Regions from separate parts of the Devosia lucknowensis genome, predicted to be linked through region 2. Evidence: riboswitches for the same ligand, from Rfam matches in the RefSeq annotation. Region 2 holds a riboswitch; the other holds the start of a gene.
The links. Region 2 has a riboswitch for cobalamin ahead of CCK88_RS01040 (CbtB domain-containing protein). Riboswitches for the same ligand answer to the same signal wherever they lie in the genome.

Region 1 (7,312 bases), 1.6 Mb from region 2:
CTGGTCGAAGAAGGCGGTGCGGTCCGCCTTGATCCCCGCCTCCATCTCGTCGGCCTTTTCCTTGGTCAGCGGACCATCGGGGTTATCAGGCGTCTTCATCATGTAGGGCGGCACTGCCGCCGCGAAGACGACCGAATGCAGCTTGCTCTCGCCATGCTCGGCGACATAGCGGGCGACTTCGCCCCCGCCCATCGAAAAGCCCACCAGCGACACGTCGGTGAGGGCCTTGGCCTCGATGATGTCTGCCACGTCATTCGCCAGCGTCGAATAATCGAACCCGCTCTCGGGCTTGTCCGATTGACCGAACCCGCGCCGGTCATAGGTGATGACGCGAAAACCGGCCCCGGCCAGCGCCTGCACCTGATGCTCCCAAGCCTTGCCTGAAAGCGGCCAGCCATGGATCAGGATAACGGCGCGGCCGCTGCCGCCGGTGTCTTCAGTGTGCAGGCCGATCGATTGGGTCGCCATGGATGCTCTCCTTTTTGGCGTAAGAACGAAATCTCCCCACCAGAACGGCGCCACGACTCCACCGTTCCGGAATGACGGAAATGTTGCCTTCCGCTCGCGACTCGGATCCGGCCCATCGACACCCATTAGTTGTAAATTTTGGTTACAAGTCCCGCTGGAATGCCCAGCGTCGATTCTTCTTTAGCCACTGAATAAGAACGATAAATTCAAAAGTATGACTTGAGTTGCAAAAAGTTTTTGCATCTTCAATTGTTGACAACAAGTCCTGCCCTCTGCTTGCTTGTGGCGGCTGGCACCATTGAGCGCTTCTGCTCAGGTCCGGCGCGGGACCATAGAGACCACGTCCAGGCCCGCAGTTTTGAGGAGAAATCAAATGCTGAAGCGCACGCTTTTGGGCGCGGCTCTTGCCGCCCTTGCGACCTCTGTTTCCGTGGCGGAAACGGTCAACATCGACGCAACGCAGGTTCAGTTCAGCGGTGTCGAGCTCTATTCCGATATCCAGTATTCGACATCCGCCCTCGGCCTCATGCGCAATGAGCTGTATCTCGATCTGATCCGCCCAACCTCCGCCGAGCCCGCGCCTGTCATCGTTTTCATTACGGGAAGCGGCTGGCGCGCCGTCGAGCGCGAACGCCTGATCCCGCAGCTCGTCCGTTTTGCCGAGGCCGGCTTTGCCGTCGCGACCATCGACTACCGAGGCATCGGCGAAGCCAAGTTCCCCGAGCCGCAGAAGGATGTGAAGGCGGCCGTGCGCTACCTCCGCGCCAATGCGGACCTTTACAATCTCGATGCCGATAACATCGCTGTCTTCGGCCCATCCGCGGGCGGTCACCTCGCGCTGATGGCCGGCCTGACCGGCAATGATCCAGACTATGTGGATGAGCGTCTCTCCGATGTTTCCTCGGAAGTCCAGGCCATCGCCACCTTTTACCCGGCCGCCTACTTCGGCGAGACTGGCGAGCCTGGCTATGATCTTGCCAGCATGCATATGGGCCTTTCCGTGCACGACAAGGCCAATGCCGAAGCTGTCCGCGAAGCCTTCCCGGAAACGCATATCGGCGAGGACAGCCCGCCCGTTATCGTCATTCAGGGCACCGAAGATCAGGTTGTTCCGCTCAGTTCAAGCGAACGCCTCTATGCGGCCCTCGAGGCCGGCGGCGTCGATGCCACGCTGGTCGTGGTCGATGGCGTGGGCCACGATTTTGAACAGATGACCAGTGTTCCCGAGGTCACCGACGCTCTCGTTGATTTCTTCACCCGCACGCTCAAGGACTGATCTCCGCGTCGTCGTTTTCCGGCCCCTGCCCATCCGGCATGGGGCCGGAAGGCTTTTTGCGAACGGTCTACCCATCGGTCGGCCAGTCCCCATTGACTTCCCCCACGCCCCTCGCCCATAACCCACCCGTCGTTTGGTTTCCCCGCGGGCAACACCCAAGGGGGATTAAAAGGGAACACGGTGCGACGTACCCATCAGGGCGCAAGACCGTGGCTGCCCCCGCAACTGTGAGCGGTGAGTTCTTCCGTCAATGCCACTGGCCTCGGCCGGGAAGGTTCGGAAGCGCTGTGACCCGCAAGCCAGGAGACCTGCCGTCGACTGTACTGAGACCTGGCCGGGGTGAGCCAAGGGGAAGACGATGGCAGACGCGACTATTTTCATTGCGAGTCTGAAGCTGATCGGTTTGCCCGGCGGATACCCCATGTCTGTGGGTATGCGCCGTGACCTTGCCTGATCGCCTTTCCAGCCAACGCCCTGCCAAGCTCACGGTCTCGTCCCTCGCCTGGGGACCATCGGGTCATGCATCCATCGTCGAGGATCTGTCCTTTTCAGTCGCGCCAGGACAAATGCTGGCCGTCGTTGGTCCCAACGGCGCCGGCAAATCCAGCCTCCTGCGCTGCCTCTATCGCTATCATCGCCCCTCCTCCGGGCATGTGCGGCTCGACGAAACCGATATCTGGCAACTCTCTCCGCGCGATTGTGCGCGCCGCGTCGCCACCGTCCTGCAGGAAGGTGCCTCCGATTTTGCCCTTTCGGTCGCCGAAATCGTCGAGCTTGGCCTTATCCCGCATCAGCCCGGCGGCGGTGGCCACGATTATGAACCGGTCGAGCAGGCGCTCGACCTCATGGAACTGGCCCATCTCGCCGGTCGCGACTTCGCAACTCTTTCTGGCGGCGAAAAACAGCGCGTCATGATCGCGCGGGCTCTTGTCCAGCGGCCAGATCTGCTGATCCTCGACGAGCCTACCAATCATCTCGACATTCGCCACCAGCTCGAAGTCCTGGCTCTCCTTTCCCGCCTGCCAGCCACCGTGGTGGTCTCGCTGCACGATCTGGCGCTGGCCAGCGCCCATGCCGATGCGGTCCTCGTGCTCGAGCGTGGCCGGCAGGTCGCCCTGGGCGCCCCGCTCGATGTCCTCACGCCCGATGCCATCCGCGCCACCTTTTCCGTGGGCACCGTTGTGGATCGTCACCCCACCACCGGGCAGCCGCGCTTTTCCTTCCACCTCGATTGATCGTTCAACAGGAGCCAAACATGCGTCGCCTATCCGCTCTCGCCGCGCTATCGATTTTCGCCAGTCCGGCTTTCGCCTCCACCTTTCCTGTCACCGTCCAGAGCTGTGATCGCGAGGTCACTTTCGATGCGGCGCCACAGCGCGCCATTTCCAACGACGTCAATTTGACCGAGATGATGCTGGCGCTCGATCTCACCGGTCACATGGCCGGCTATACCGGCGTTTCCGACTGGAAGACCCTCGATGAGCGGCTGCGCGAAGGCGTCGCCGAATTGCCCGAACTGTCGCCCAACTACCCGACCAAGGAAGTGCTCCTGGGAGCGGATGCGGATTTCTACTTTGCCGGCTGGAATTACGGCATGCGCGTCGGCGGCGAAGTCACGCCGCAATCCCTCGCCGAGTTCGACATCGCCGTCTACGAGCTCACCGAGAGCTGCATCCACATCATGCAGAAGTCCAAGGCCTCCATCGACGATCTCTATGCCGACCTTCTCAACCTGGGCCGCATCTTCGGCGTCGAGGAACGCGCCATCGCGCTCGTCGACGGTTACAAGGCCGAGCTCGAGAGCTTTGACGAGGGCCTGCCGGCGCTCGAAAGCGCCCCGCGTGTCTTCGTCTACGACTCGGGTGAGGACAAACCTTTTACTGCTGGCAATTTCGCCATGCCCACCGCGCTGATCGAAGCGGCCGGCGGCACCAACATCATGGACGACTTGGATTCGTCCTGGGTGGAGATCGGTTGGGAGCCGGTGATCGAGCGCAATCCCGATGTCGTTGTCATCGTCAATTACGGTGAGGTCACCGCTGAACAAAAAATTGCCTTCATGAAGTCCAACCCGGCCTTCAAGGACATCCCTGCCGTTGCCAACGACAACTTTGTCGTCCTCGAATATGTCGAGGCCACCCCCGGTCCCCGCAATATCGAAGCCATCAAGCGCCTCGCCGCAGCGTTTCGGGAATAGACACCACAATCACCCTGGTCTGCCAGGGTGAGCCATCCGTTACTATACCGCGCCATCTCCACCCGCTCGATACACCCCTCCTCCTCCTTCAGGGGGAGGTCGGGTGGGGGTTCTCCCTAAACGGAACGACATGTCCCACCACCACCTCGTCCACGGTCCGCGCCATTGGCTCCTCCACCACGTCCCGCTGCTCGTGGCCGCCCTGGCTCTCATCCTTGTCGCCACCATGGCCCTGGGCGTCAGTGTCGGCGCCGTCGGCATCGAGCCGCACGTCGTCTGGGGCGTCATCGCCAGCCATCTGGCACCAGGCAGCGTCGAGGTCACCTGGTCGCCCGGACGTGACAACATCGTCTGGGAGGTCCGCCTGCCCCGCGTGATCCTCGGGGCCATCGTCGGCGCAAGCCTCGCTTTGGTGGGCGCGGCCCTGCAGTCGGTCACCCGAAATCCCCTGTCCGACCCGCATCTGCTCGGCATCTCGTCCGGCGCGGCGCTGGGCGCCATCATCGTGCTACTCCATGTCGGCATGATTTTCGGGCTGGCCACCCTGCCCATCTTCGCCTTTGTCGGCGCGCTCCTCACAACCTTCATCGTCGTCGGCGCCGCCACCCTTACCCGCTCGACCGGGGCGAGCCGTCTTGTGCTTGCCGGCGTCGCGGTCAGCTTCGTCATCACCTCGGCCGGCAGCCTCGGCATCTTTCTCGGCGATCCCCGCGCCGCCCACACGGTGCTCTTCTGGATGCTGGGTGGCCTCGGTCTTGCGCAATGGAGCCAGCTGGTGTTTCCACTCGGGGCTCTTGCCATCTGCGGCGCCTGGCTGATCGGCCGGGCCCGTTTTCTCAACGCCATGACCCTGGGCGATGAATCCGCCACGGCCCTCGGCATTCCCGCCGGCCGGTTCCGTCTCGCAGTCTTTGTGGCCTGCGCTATTCTCACCGGGGCCGCCGTGGCCTTTTCCGGCGTCATTTCCTTCGTCGGCCTCATGATCCCGCATATCGTGCGCATGGTCGTGGGCGGAGACTATCGTCGGGTCCTGCCGCTGTCGGCCCTGGTCGGCGCAATTTTCCTTGTCGCGGCCGATATGCTGGCCCGCGTCATTATCCCCCCACAGGATCTGCCCATCGGCATCATCACGGGCCTTGTGGGCGGCATCTTCTTCCTCGGCCTGCTACGCCGCAACGCCAGCATGGGCTAAGCTCGGACGACCTCCCTGAGTCGGATCGACTGATGAACTTCCCCACTGCTCAGCGGCCCAGCCCGCTGCACCTGCTGGCCGCCTTTGGCAGCGGCGGCCTCCTCACCATGGCTGTGTTCGTCAATGGCGAGGCCGGGCGCTATGGCGGTCCGCTGTTCTCGTCGTGGCTGGCCCATGGTGTCGGCACTGTCTTTGCCGTGCTGATCCTTGCCGTGCTGTGGCGGCAGCAGCGCCGCGAAGCAGCTGCCGCGCGCGCCGCGGTCGGGCCGGCCCCATTATGGGCCTATCTCGGCGGCATTTTCGGCGCCGTGACCGTCATGCTGACCTCCGAGGCGGTCAATTCTCCGCTGGCCCTGGCCGGCACGCTGGCCCTCGGCCTTGCCGGTCAGGTGGCCCTCAGCCTCGCCGCCGATTTCTGGGGCCTTCTCGGCCTCCCCAGGCGCCGGCTCGATTTGCGTGATGCGGGCGCGGTCATTCTCATTGCCGCTGGAAGCCTTCTCATCATCCTCTTTGGCCTCGGCGGAGGCGCGGCATGATCGTTCCGATCCTCTTCGCTTTCAGCGTCGGCCTGCTGATCATCCTCAGTCGCCAGGTCAATGGCCGCCTATCCCTGTCCTCAACGGCGATGATCTCGTCGTTCTGGAACCACTTTGTCGGCTTCGTCGTCATCACCCTGCTCGGCCTTGCCATCGGCGGATTGATCCCGCCCAATATTGGCGAGATCCCGTGGTGGGTATTCACAGGCGGTGCCATCGGTGTCGTCTTCGTCGCATCCGGCTCCTGGCTCATCACCCGCATCGGGGCGGTGAACTCGACGCTTCTGGTCATGGCCGGTCAGATGGTCACTGGCGTCGTCTTCGATTTTTTGCGCGGCGCCTCGGTCAATCTCCTGGCCAGCACCTTGGGCATTGTTCTGATTTTCGCGGGCATGGCGCTGACGCAGCGCAAAGGTTAACCCCCTGCTAACAATACGGGCCCCGAGGGGCCCGTAGCGCTAGCATGATGTGCACCGTTTAGCCGGCTGCGGTGTACGCAGTTTTCACGATGGTGAAGAACTCGGCCGCATACTTGCCCTGCTCGCGCGGACCGTAGCTCGACCCCTTCCGCCCGCCGAACGGCACGTGGAAGTCCACACCTGCGGTCGGAACGTTGACCATCACCATGCCGGCTTCGGAATTGCGCTTGAAGTGCGTCGCGTACTTCAAGGAAGTCGTTACGATACCGGCACTTAGGCCAAATTCCGTGTCGTTCGCGGTAGCCAGCGCTTCCTCGTAATCCTTGACCTTGATGACGGCCGCGACCGGTCCGAAGATCTCTTCGCGCGCGATCCGCATCGAGTTCGTAGCCTCGGTGAACAGCGTCGGCTGCAGGAAATAGCCCTCGGTTCCGCAGTTGACGCGCTCGCCACCAGCCGCCAGCCGTGCCCCCTCGGACTTGCCGATCTCGATATAGTCGGTGTCCTGCTTGAGCTGGCTCGGATCCACGACAGGACCGATTTCTGTATCCTTTTCAAGAGCATGACCAACGCGCAGACCTGCCGTCCGCGCCGCCAGCGCTTCCACGAACTTGTCGTGGATACCCTCGGTGACGATCACGCGGCTCGATGCCGTGCAGCGCTGGCCGGTGGAGAAGAACGCCGACTGCGCCACAGATTCGACCGCCACCTTAAGGTCGGCGTCGTCCAGCACGATGGTCGGATTCTTGCCGCCCATTTCGAGCTGGAACTTGCGCCCCACCTCGATCGAGGCCGCTGCGACCCGCTTGCCCGTTCCCACCGAACCGGTGAAGCTGATGGCATTGACGTCCTTGCTTTCGAGCATGGTCTGGCCCACGACCGAGCCCTTGCCCATGACCAGGTTGAGCACGCCCTTGGGCAGGCCGGCCCGCACCAGGATGTCGACGATCGCCCAGGTCGAGCCCGGCACCAGGTCGGCCGGCTTGATGACGACCGTATTGCCATAGGCCAGTGCCGGGGCGATCTTCCAGGTCGGGATAGCGATCGGGAAGTTCCACGGCGTGATAATCCCAATGACGCCAACGGGTTCGCGGGTAATCTCGACACCCACTCCCGGACGCACGGATGGCAGCACTTCGCCGGACAAGCGCAGCACTTCGCCGGCGAAGAAGTCGAAAATCTGCGCGGCGCGGGTCACCTCTCCGATGCCTTCGGGAAGGGTCT
Region 2 (7,312 bases):
GAGCCTGCCGCGTCCCCGCGTCGCTGTCGCCGGCGATGTCATCGCCGTCACCGACCCCAGCGAGGGCAAGGTACACCTTGTGGACGCCGGGACCTTCGAGATCACCGGCGACATTCCGGTGTCCGGATTGCCCTACACGATTGTCGCCATAGGTGGCGCGGGCACCATCCACTGAACGACGAAATCATCCATCCTTCGTCACCACCGGGCTTGTCCCGGTGGTGCTTTTTTCGGCATGGATGGCCGGGGCCGCCATGACGACAGGACATGGCCCTACTTCAGCGGGCCCTTGAAGATGAAAAACGCGCCGAGGCCGATGAACCCGAAACCGATTGCGTGGTTCCACGTCAGCTTCTCGCCCAGGTAGAGCACGGCGAACAGCGCGAACACGCTGAGCGAGATGACTTCCTGGATGGTCTTGAGCTCTGACGCCGAATAGACCTCGCTGCCCAGCCGGTTGGCGGGAATGGCCAGCCAGTATTCGAAGAAGGCGATGCCCCAGCTGATCAGCACCACGGCCCACAGCGCCACGCTGTGAAATTTGAGGTGCCAGTACCAGGCGAAGGTCATGAATAGGTTGGAAGCGATCAGCAGCCCGATGGGGGCAAGGGTAGGGACGTTGAAGCCCATGCAAACACCACGTGAAAGAACCGGCTGTGCCGGCCGGCTCTTTTAGCACCGCCGTGGGCCGGCGAAAGCAGGATTTTTGCGCTACCGGGCCTTTGTCGGCCGCTCGAGGCCGAAGATTTCGTCGCTGACGTCGTCGAGCTTTTTGCGCACCAGCGCCTGTGCATCGTAGAGCCCGCGATTGTAGAAATAGGCGCCCATCTTCTCGGCAAAGAACTGCATCAGCATTTCCGCCGGAATGGCGCCGATCGACTGGTCCAGTTCCTCGCGGAAATAGTCCTGGATGTCGCCCACGATGGCCTTGGTCTCGTCGCGGCTGAATGTGATGGGTTTCATGGCGTGGCCTCGTGCGCAGAATGGGTCTTCAGGTCCCATTCATATCGCGAGTCGCCTCTTGTGCATGTGTCATGCCCTGCGCCAATCTGGCGCTGGCCCGAGGAGGTCCCGATCCATGTCCGCCCGTCTGCTCCGCGTCCTGCTTGCCTCGCCCCTGCTGTTCACGCCCGTAGCGCTGGCCAAGGAAAAGCCGCCGCGCGAGGCCATAGCCTGCGAAGGGGCCTTCGCCATCGACAGTTCCGAGGCCCGCCTCATCGAAATCTACGGCGCCGACAATGTCTGGACCGGCACCGTGCCCGGTCCGGAAGGCATGGACATGCAGGCCACGCGAGTCTTCCCCGACGATCCCGACCGCATGCTCGAATTCACCTGGTGGAACGAGGACGAGCGCACCGACCTCGGCAGCGTCGAACTGCCGCCGACCATGTCCGGTCCCGGCGGGATCCATGACGGCATGAGCGTCGCCGAAGTCGCTGCAATCAATGGCGACGCCTTCACCCTCAATGGGTTCGGCTGGGACTACGGCGGCTTTGCCAGCTTCAGGACCGGTGTTCTCTCCGACATCGAGGGCGGTTGCTATCTCTCGCTCCGCTTCGGGCCCGACGACAGGCCGGTCAAGGTCAATACCGACGCGGTATGGGGCGATCGCGAGGTCCCCTCGACAGAACCGCTGCTCGAAACCGTGGGTGCGCATGTCCAGGTGGTCTCCATCGGCTATCCGCACCCCGATTTCCGCGATTGACCCCATCGGGCGTCGGGCGTAATCGTGGTCCCGCAATGGTTCCCCGGACGCTTGAGCGCGAGGGGATCAAAAGGGAACACGGTGCGGCGTACCCATAAGGGACCAAATCCGTGGCTGCCCCCGCAACTGTAAGCGGTGGGCGCTCTCATGCGTCACTGGTCGATCGCAAGGACCGGGAAGACGAGAGCGCTGCATTCACCGTGAGCCAGGAGACCTGCCCTTGCCCTGAGCAATCAGGATAGCCGGACCCGCATGGGTCCATATCTATTCCGCGCACGGAGGGTGCCACATGAATAATTCCGCCGTTTCGACCGGCCTGTCTTCTCTTTCCCTGTCCCAGCGCCTCGTTGCTGGCCTCCTGGCTCTCATGCTGGGTCTGACGCTGCTCGTGGGCACCGGTTTTGCCGGCGACTATCGCCTGCACAACGGCGCACACGACACCCGCCACGCCATGGGCTTCCCCTGCCACTGAGGCAGCGTTTCGCGCCGCCGTACGACGCGGCCGCGTGATCCGGATCGAAAGAGCAAACGATGTTTCGCAATCTGTTTTTTGCTGCGCTGGTCGCAGCGCTTTGTGCTGGCCTCGCCACATCCGCCTTTCAGGCCTGGCGTGTCACCCCGCTGATTTTCGCCGCCGAATCCTTTGAAGGCTCGGGTGGAGAGGCTCACGTACACGCTGAAGGCACCGCAGCGCATGAGCATGACGATGCCGCCGCCGTCTCGGCCCACGAGCACGGAGACGACGAATGGATGCCTCAGGACGGTCTCGAGCGCACCGCCTTCACCGTCTTTTCCAACATCCTGATGGCCGCCGGCTATGCGTTGATCATCGGGGCGGTCTCCGTGCTGTTCAACCTCCCGGTCACCTTTGCCAATGGCCTGCTCTGGGGTGTCGGAGGCTTTGCCGCCTTCACCCTGGCGCCGGCGCTCGGGCTGCCTCCGGGCATGCCCGGCATGCCGGTTGCCGATACGCTGGCGCGCCAGATCTGGTGGTTTAGCGCCGCCATCGGCACCGGCGCGGCCCTGGTGCTGGTCGCCAAGGTCCGCGCCCCCTGGGCACTGGCCGTCGCCGTGGCTCTGATCCTGCTGCCCCAGCTCATCGCAGCCCCGCAGGCGCCCGATGATCCCACCGGCGTCCCGCCGCGCATGACCGCCGAATTCGTCTCCGCCGTGCTCTACAACGGCGCCCTGTTCTGGGTGGTGCTCGGCCTCGCCTTCGGCTGGATGGCCGATTTCCTGGCCGCCCGTCCGGCCCCCCAACTCAACGGAGCCAAGGCATGACCGCCAAGATCCCCACCACCGTCATCACCGGCTTCCTCGGCGCCGGCAAGACCACCCTGGTCCGTCACATGCTGGCCCATGCGCCCAAGGGCAAGCGCATTGCACTGATCATCAACGAGTTCGGCGATCTTGGCGTCGACAAGGACATCCTCGCCGGCTGCGGCGACGAGACTTGTCGCGAGGAGGACATGGTCGAACTCTCCAACGGCTGCATCTGCTGCACCGTCGCCGACGAGTTCATTCCCACCATGCAGGCGCTCTTGGCGCGCGAGGAGAAATTCGATCACATCGTCATCGAAACCTCGGGCCTGGCGCTGCCGCAACCGCTGATCCGCGCCTTCAACTGGCCCGAGATCAAGGCGCAGGTCACTATCGACGGCGTCGTGACCGTCGCCGATGCGGCCGCGCTCTCAGAAGGTCGCTTTGCCAGCGACGAAGCCGCCGTCGACGCCCAGCGCCGCCAGGACGAGATGCTCGATCACGAAACCCCGCTCGGCGAGTTGTTCGAGGACCAGCTCTCGGCCGCCGACATGGTCATCATCAACAAGACCGACCTCGTCGATCCGGCGACACTTGAAAAGGTCGAACAGAACATCCGCGCCGAACTGCGCCCCGGTGTCGGCATCGTCCGTGCGGCCAATGGCCATGTCGATATCACGGCGCTGCTCGGCATGGGCATGTCGTCCGAGAGCGACATCGCCAATCGCCCCAGCCATCACGAGTTGGAGCATGGTGGCGAAACCCACGAACATGACGATTTCGACAGCTTCTCGCTGACCCTCTCCACCATTCAGGGCAAGGACCATCTGCTGGCGACCATCGAAGACACAATCAAGGCGCATGATGTCCTGCGCCTCAAGGGCTTCGCGGCCGTCCCCGGCGCAGCTGCGCGCCTCGCCATCCAGGCCGTCGGCCCCCGCGTTACCGCCTATTTCGACCGCCCCTGGAAGCCCGGGGAAGCCCGGGTGACCTCGCTTGTCGTCATCGGCGAGCAACCGCTGGACCGCGCCGCCATCACCCAGAGCCTTCAGGCGGCTGCATGATCGGGGCGCCTGCCAGCGCAGTTCGTCCGGGCAATGGCCGTATCGCGGCCATCGTCCTGCTCGGCCCGCTGGTGGGCGCCATCTGTCTCTTCATCGCGACCGTGCTCGTGGAGCCGCTCCCCGGAGGCTCGTTCGAGCCGGTGGAGCTGGTGATCTTCATCCTCGCCTCCGCCTACATGTTCGGGCTCATTCCATCGGTGCTGGCCGCAACAGTCTACTGGGTGGTCGAACCGATCTGGCGGGTCTGGTCGTGGCCGCGACTGGTGCTGGCCTATCTGGTGATCGGGGCCGTGTGCGGTGCGCTGGGCGTTTTCCTGTCCATCTCGGCGCTCGAGCGGCAGCCGATCGTCAATGAGCAGATCATCCTGATCGGCGCGCTGTGCGGCGCACTCTCGCTGGTCGCGACGGCGCTGCCCTTCCGGAAGGTGGACACGTGACGCAAGCAGCAAAACCCCTGCCGCGCACCTTCATCATCGTGGCCTTCGGCCCCCTGGTGGGCGCGGTGACGATGAGCGTCATCATGCTCGCTCTCGCCGCCTCGCAGAACCCGGACACGATATTCGATTATCTCGCCTATGGTATCGCTCTCTACCTCGCGTTTGGCTATATCGCCGGTTTCCTGCCCGCGCTGGCCGCGGCCCTGCTGTGGCGTGTCGTGCCACCCGGTTGGAGCCTCGGCCGCCGCGTCCTTGCGGCCATCCTGATCGGTGGGCTCACGAGCGCAATCCTCGTCTGGCCATTCATGGCGCTGTTCCTCGCCTTCATGCCGCCCAACATCTATTTCGCCGCTCTTGCCGCCTTCTGCGGCGCGATTGCGCTGTGCGCCACGGCCCTTCCGGGAGGCAAGCGCTGATGCACCTGCTCTCCGCCCAGGCCGGTGCCATCCAGCAGGAAGGCGAGGCCATCGACCTTGCCCAGTCCCCCGGCGCCTACATCTTCGCCTCTTCGGCCGATAGCGAACTGGCCATGCTGGCCGGCGCCGTCGACCGGGCTGGGGAGACAGGCCTGCGTCTCGCTAATACGCTGCGCCTCGTCAACAATCTCTCCGTCGACATGTGGCTGGAACAGACGGTCGCCCATGCCCGGCTCGTCGTTCTCCGCCTCATCGGCGGCGCGGCCTATTTCCAGTATGGCGTCGATGAACTGACGGCCCTTTGCGCCAACAGACGCATTCCCCTCGTCCTTTTGCCCGGCGACGCCAATCCCGACCCGATCCTTCAGGCCCGTTCCACCGTCCACCCCGATGACTGGACCACGCTCCACCGCCTGTTCATATCAGGCGGCCCCGACAATGCCGACGCGATCCTGGCAGCCTTTGCCGCCCTTGCGGCACCTAACCCTCTGGGAGAGAGGTCGGCGGCGCAGCCGCCGGGTGAGGGGGCCTTGCTGCCGAACATCGAAGTCAAACCCTTCCCCCGGTTCGGCCTCTGGCACCCCAAAACCGGTATGACCAATGAGGGAGACCTGCGGGCGCTGTATCCCCCCTCATCCGGCGCTGCGCGCCACCTTCTCCCACAAGGGGAGAAGGGAGGCGCCGGTGCCGAAACGCGCGCAGTGCCCCCCTCTCCCCTCGTGGGAGAGGGTGCCCGAAGGGCGGGTGAGGGGGCCTTCAGCTCGATCACCCAATACATCCCCATCCTCTTCTACCGCGCCGCCCTTGAAGGCGCCGGCACGGCCACGCTCGAAGCGCTGATCGCCGAGCTGGAATCCCACGGCCTCGCCCCGGTACCGCTGCTGGTCTCCTCTCTCAAGGAAGCCGCCTGCGTGCGCTTCGTGCAAAACGCATTGGCGGCCTTCCCGCCGTCCGCCATCTTCAATCTCACCGCCTTCGCTTTGGGCGTGGCCGATCTCGACGACAAGGCCAACCCCTTCTCGGGCACCGATGCACCGGTGATTCAGCTGATCCAGTCCGGCCGCTCCGAATCCCAGTGGGCCGCTGACCCGCAGGGCCTGTCGTCCAAGGACATGGCCATGTATCTCGTCATGCCCGAAGTGGACGGGCGCATCGGCGGCCTCCTCGTCGGACACAAGGCCGACGCCGTGTGGCACGAGCGCACCCAGTGCCCGCTCAGCGCCTACGCACCCGATGCGGGCGGCATTCGTCGCGCCGTCGACCTCGCCTTCAACTGGTCTCGCCTCCGCGCCACCCCTCACGCCGGGCGTCGCATCGCCATGGTCCTCGCCAACTACCCCATCCGCGACGGCCGCCTTGCCAACGGTGTCGGCTACGACGCCCCGGAGAGCACCGTGCGCATGCTGATGGCTCTTGCAGAGGCGGGGTACAACCTCTCGCCTCCCTCCCCCGTGGGGGGAGGAGACGAGGGTGGGGGTCCATCAGCGGGCCACCCAATCTACCCCCGCAGCTCCGTCGACCTCATCAGCCGCTTCCAGTCCGGGCCCACCAACGCCCACCCGCAGCGCGGTACCGCCGACGCCGTCCTCCCGCTCGCGCAATACGCCGCGCTCTTTGCAACTTTGCCGGACGAAATCCGCACCGCCGTCACCGCGCGCTGGGGCGATCCGGCGACCGATCCGTTCATTCGCGAAAACGCCTTCCACCTTCCCGCGCATCGCTTCGGCAACGTCGTGCTCATGCTTCAGCCAGCCCGCGGCTGGCAGCTCGACGAGACGTTGAGTTATCACGATCCCAATTTGGTACCGCCGCACGCCTATATCGCCGCCTATCTCTGGATACGGCATGAGTTCGGCGCGCACGCGCTGATCCACAACGGCAAGCACGGTACGCTCGAATGGCTGCCGGGCAAGTCGGCGGCGCTGGATGCCGACTGCTGCCCCGATGCGCTCTGGGGCCAGCTGCCCCATCTCTATCCGTTTATCGTCAATGATCCCGGCGAAGGCACGCAGGCCAAGCGCCGCACCGGTGCCGTCATCATCGACCACCTCGTGCCGCCGCTCACCCGCGCCGAAACCTACGGCCCGCTCAAGGATCTCGAAGCGCTGCTCGACGAATATTACGCGGCCTCGGGCATGGATCGGCGGCGCCTCAACGACCTGCGTCGTCGCATTCTCGATTTCGTCAGCGACAGCCGTCTCGATCAGGACATCGGTCTGCCCGAAGGCGAAACCGAAGCCCTGATCAAGATCGACAACTTCCTGTGCGATCTCAAGGAAGCCCAGATACGCGACGGTCTGCACGTGTTCGGGTCCTCGCCAGAGGGAGGGATGGCGCGGGACCTTGCCGTCGCACTGGCCAGAGTGCCACGCGGCGATGCTCCCGGGGATAACGCGCTGATCCGTGCCCTGGCGGATGACCTCAAGCTTG

Region 1: another riboswitch for cobalamin. It lies ahead of CCK88_RS08965 (ABC transporter ATP-binding protein); the one in region 2 lies ahead of CCK88_RS01040 (CbtB domain-containing protein).

What each region holds. Positions count from the first base shown of each region.
Region 1 is NZ_FXWK01000001.1:1,830,400-1,837,711, forward strand. It holds gene CCK88_RS08955 (alpha/beta fold hydrolase) at 1-468, opposite strand, end outside; gene CCK88_RS08960 (alpha/beta hydrolase) at 842-1,744, shown strand; cobalamin riboswitch at 1,861-2,074, shown strand; gene CCK88_RS08965 (ABC transporter ATP-binding protein) at 2,185-2,979, shown strand; gene CCK88_RS08970 (ABC transporter substrate-binding protein) at 3,000-3,941, shown strand; gene CCK88_RS08975 (FecCD family ABC transporter permease) at 4,072-5,133, shown strand; gene CCK88_RS08980 (DMT family transporter) at 5,166-5,669, shown strand; gene CCK88_RS08985 (DMT family transporter) at 5,666-6,088, shown strand; gene CCK88_RS08990 (aldehyde dehydrogenase family protein) at 6,147-7,312, opposite strand, start outside.
Region 2 is NZ_FXWK01000001.1:211,280-218,591, forward strand. It holds gene aztD (zinc metallochaperone AztD) at 1-175, shown strand, start outside; gene CCK88_RS01025 (DMT family protein) at 274-630, opposite strand; gene CCK88_RS01030 (DUF2164 domain-containing protein) at 712-963, opposite strand; gene CCK88_RS01035 (hypothetical protein) at 1,079-1,705, shown strand; cobalamin riboswitch at 1,725-1,941, shown strand; gene CCK88_RS01040 (CbtB domain-containing protein) at 1,995-2,177, shown strand; gene CCK88_RS01045 (CbtA family protein) at 2,237-2,986, shown strand; gene cobW (cobalamin biosynthesis protein CobW) at 2,983-4,029, shown strand; gene CCK88_RS01055 (hypothetical protein) at 4,026-4,466, shown strand; gene CCK88_RS01060 (hypothetical protein) at 4,463-4,882, shown strand; gene cobN (cobaltochelatase subunit CobN) at 4,882-7,312, shown strand, end outside.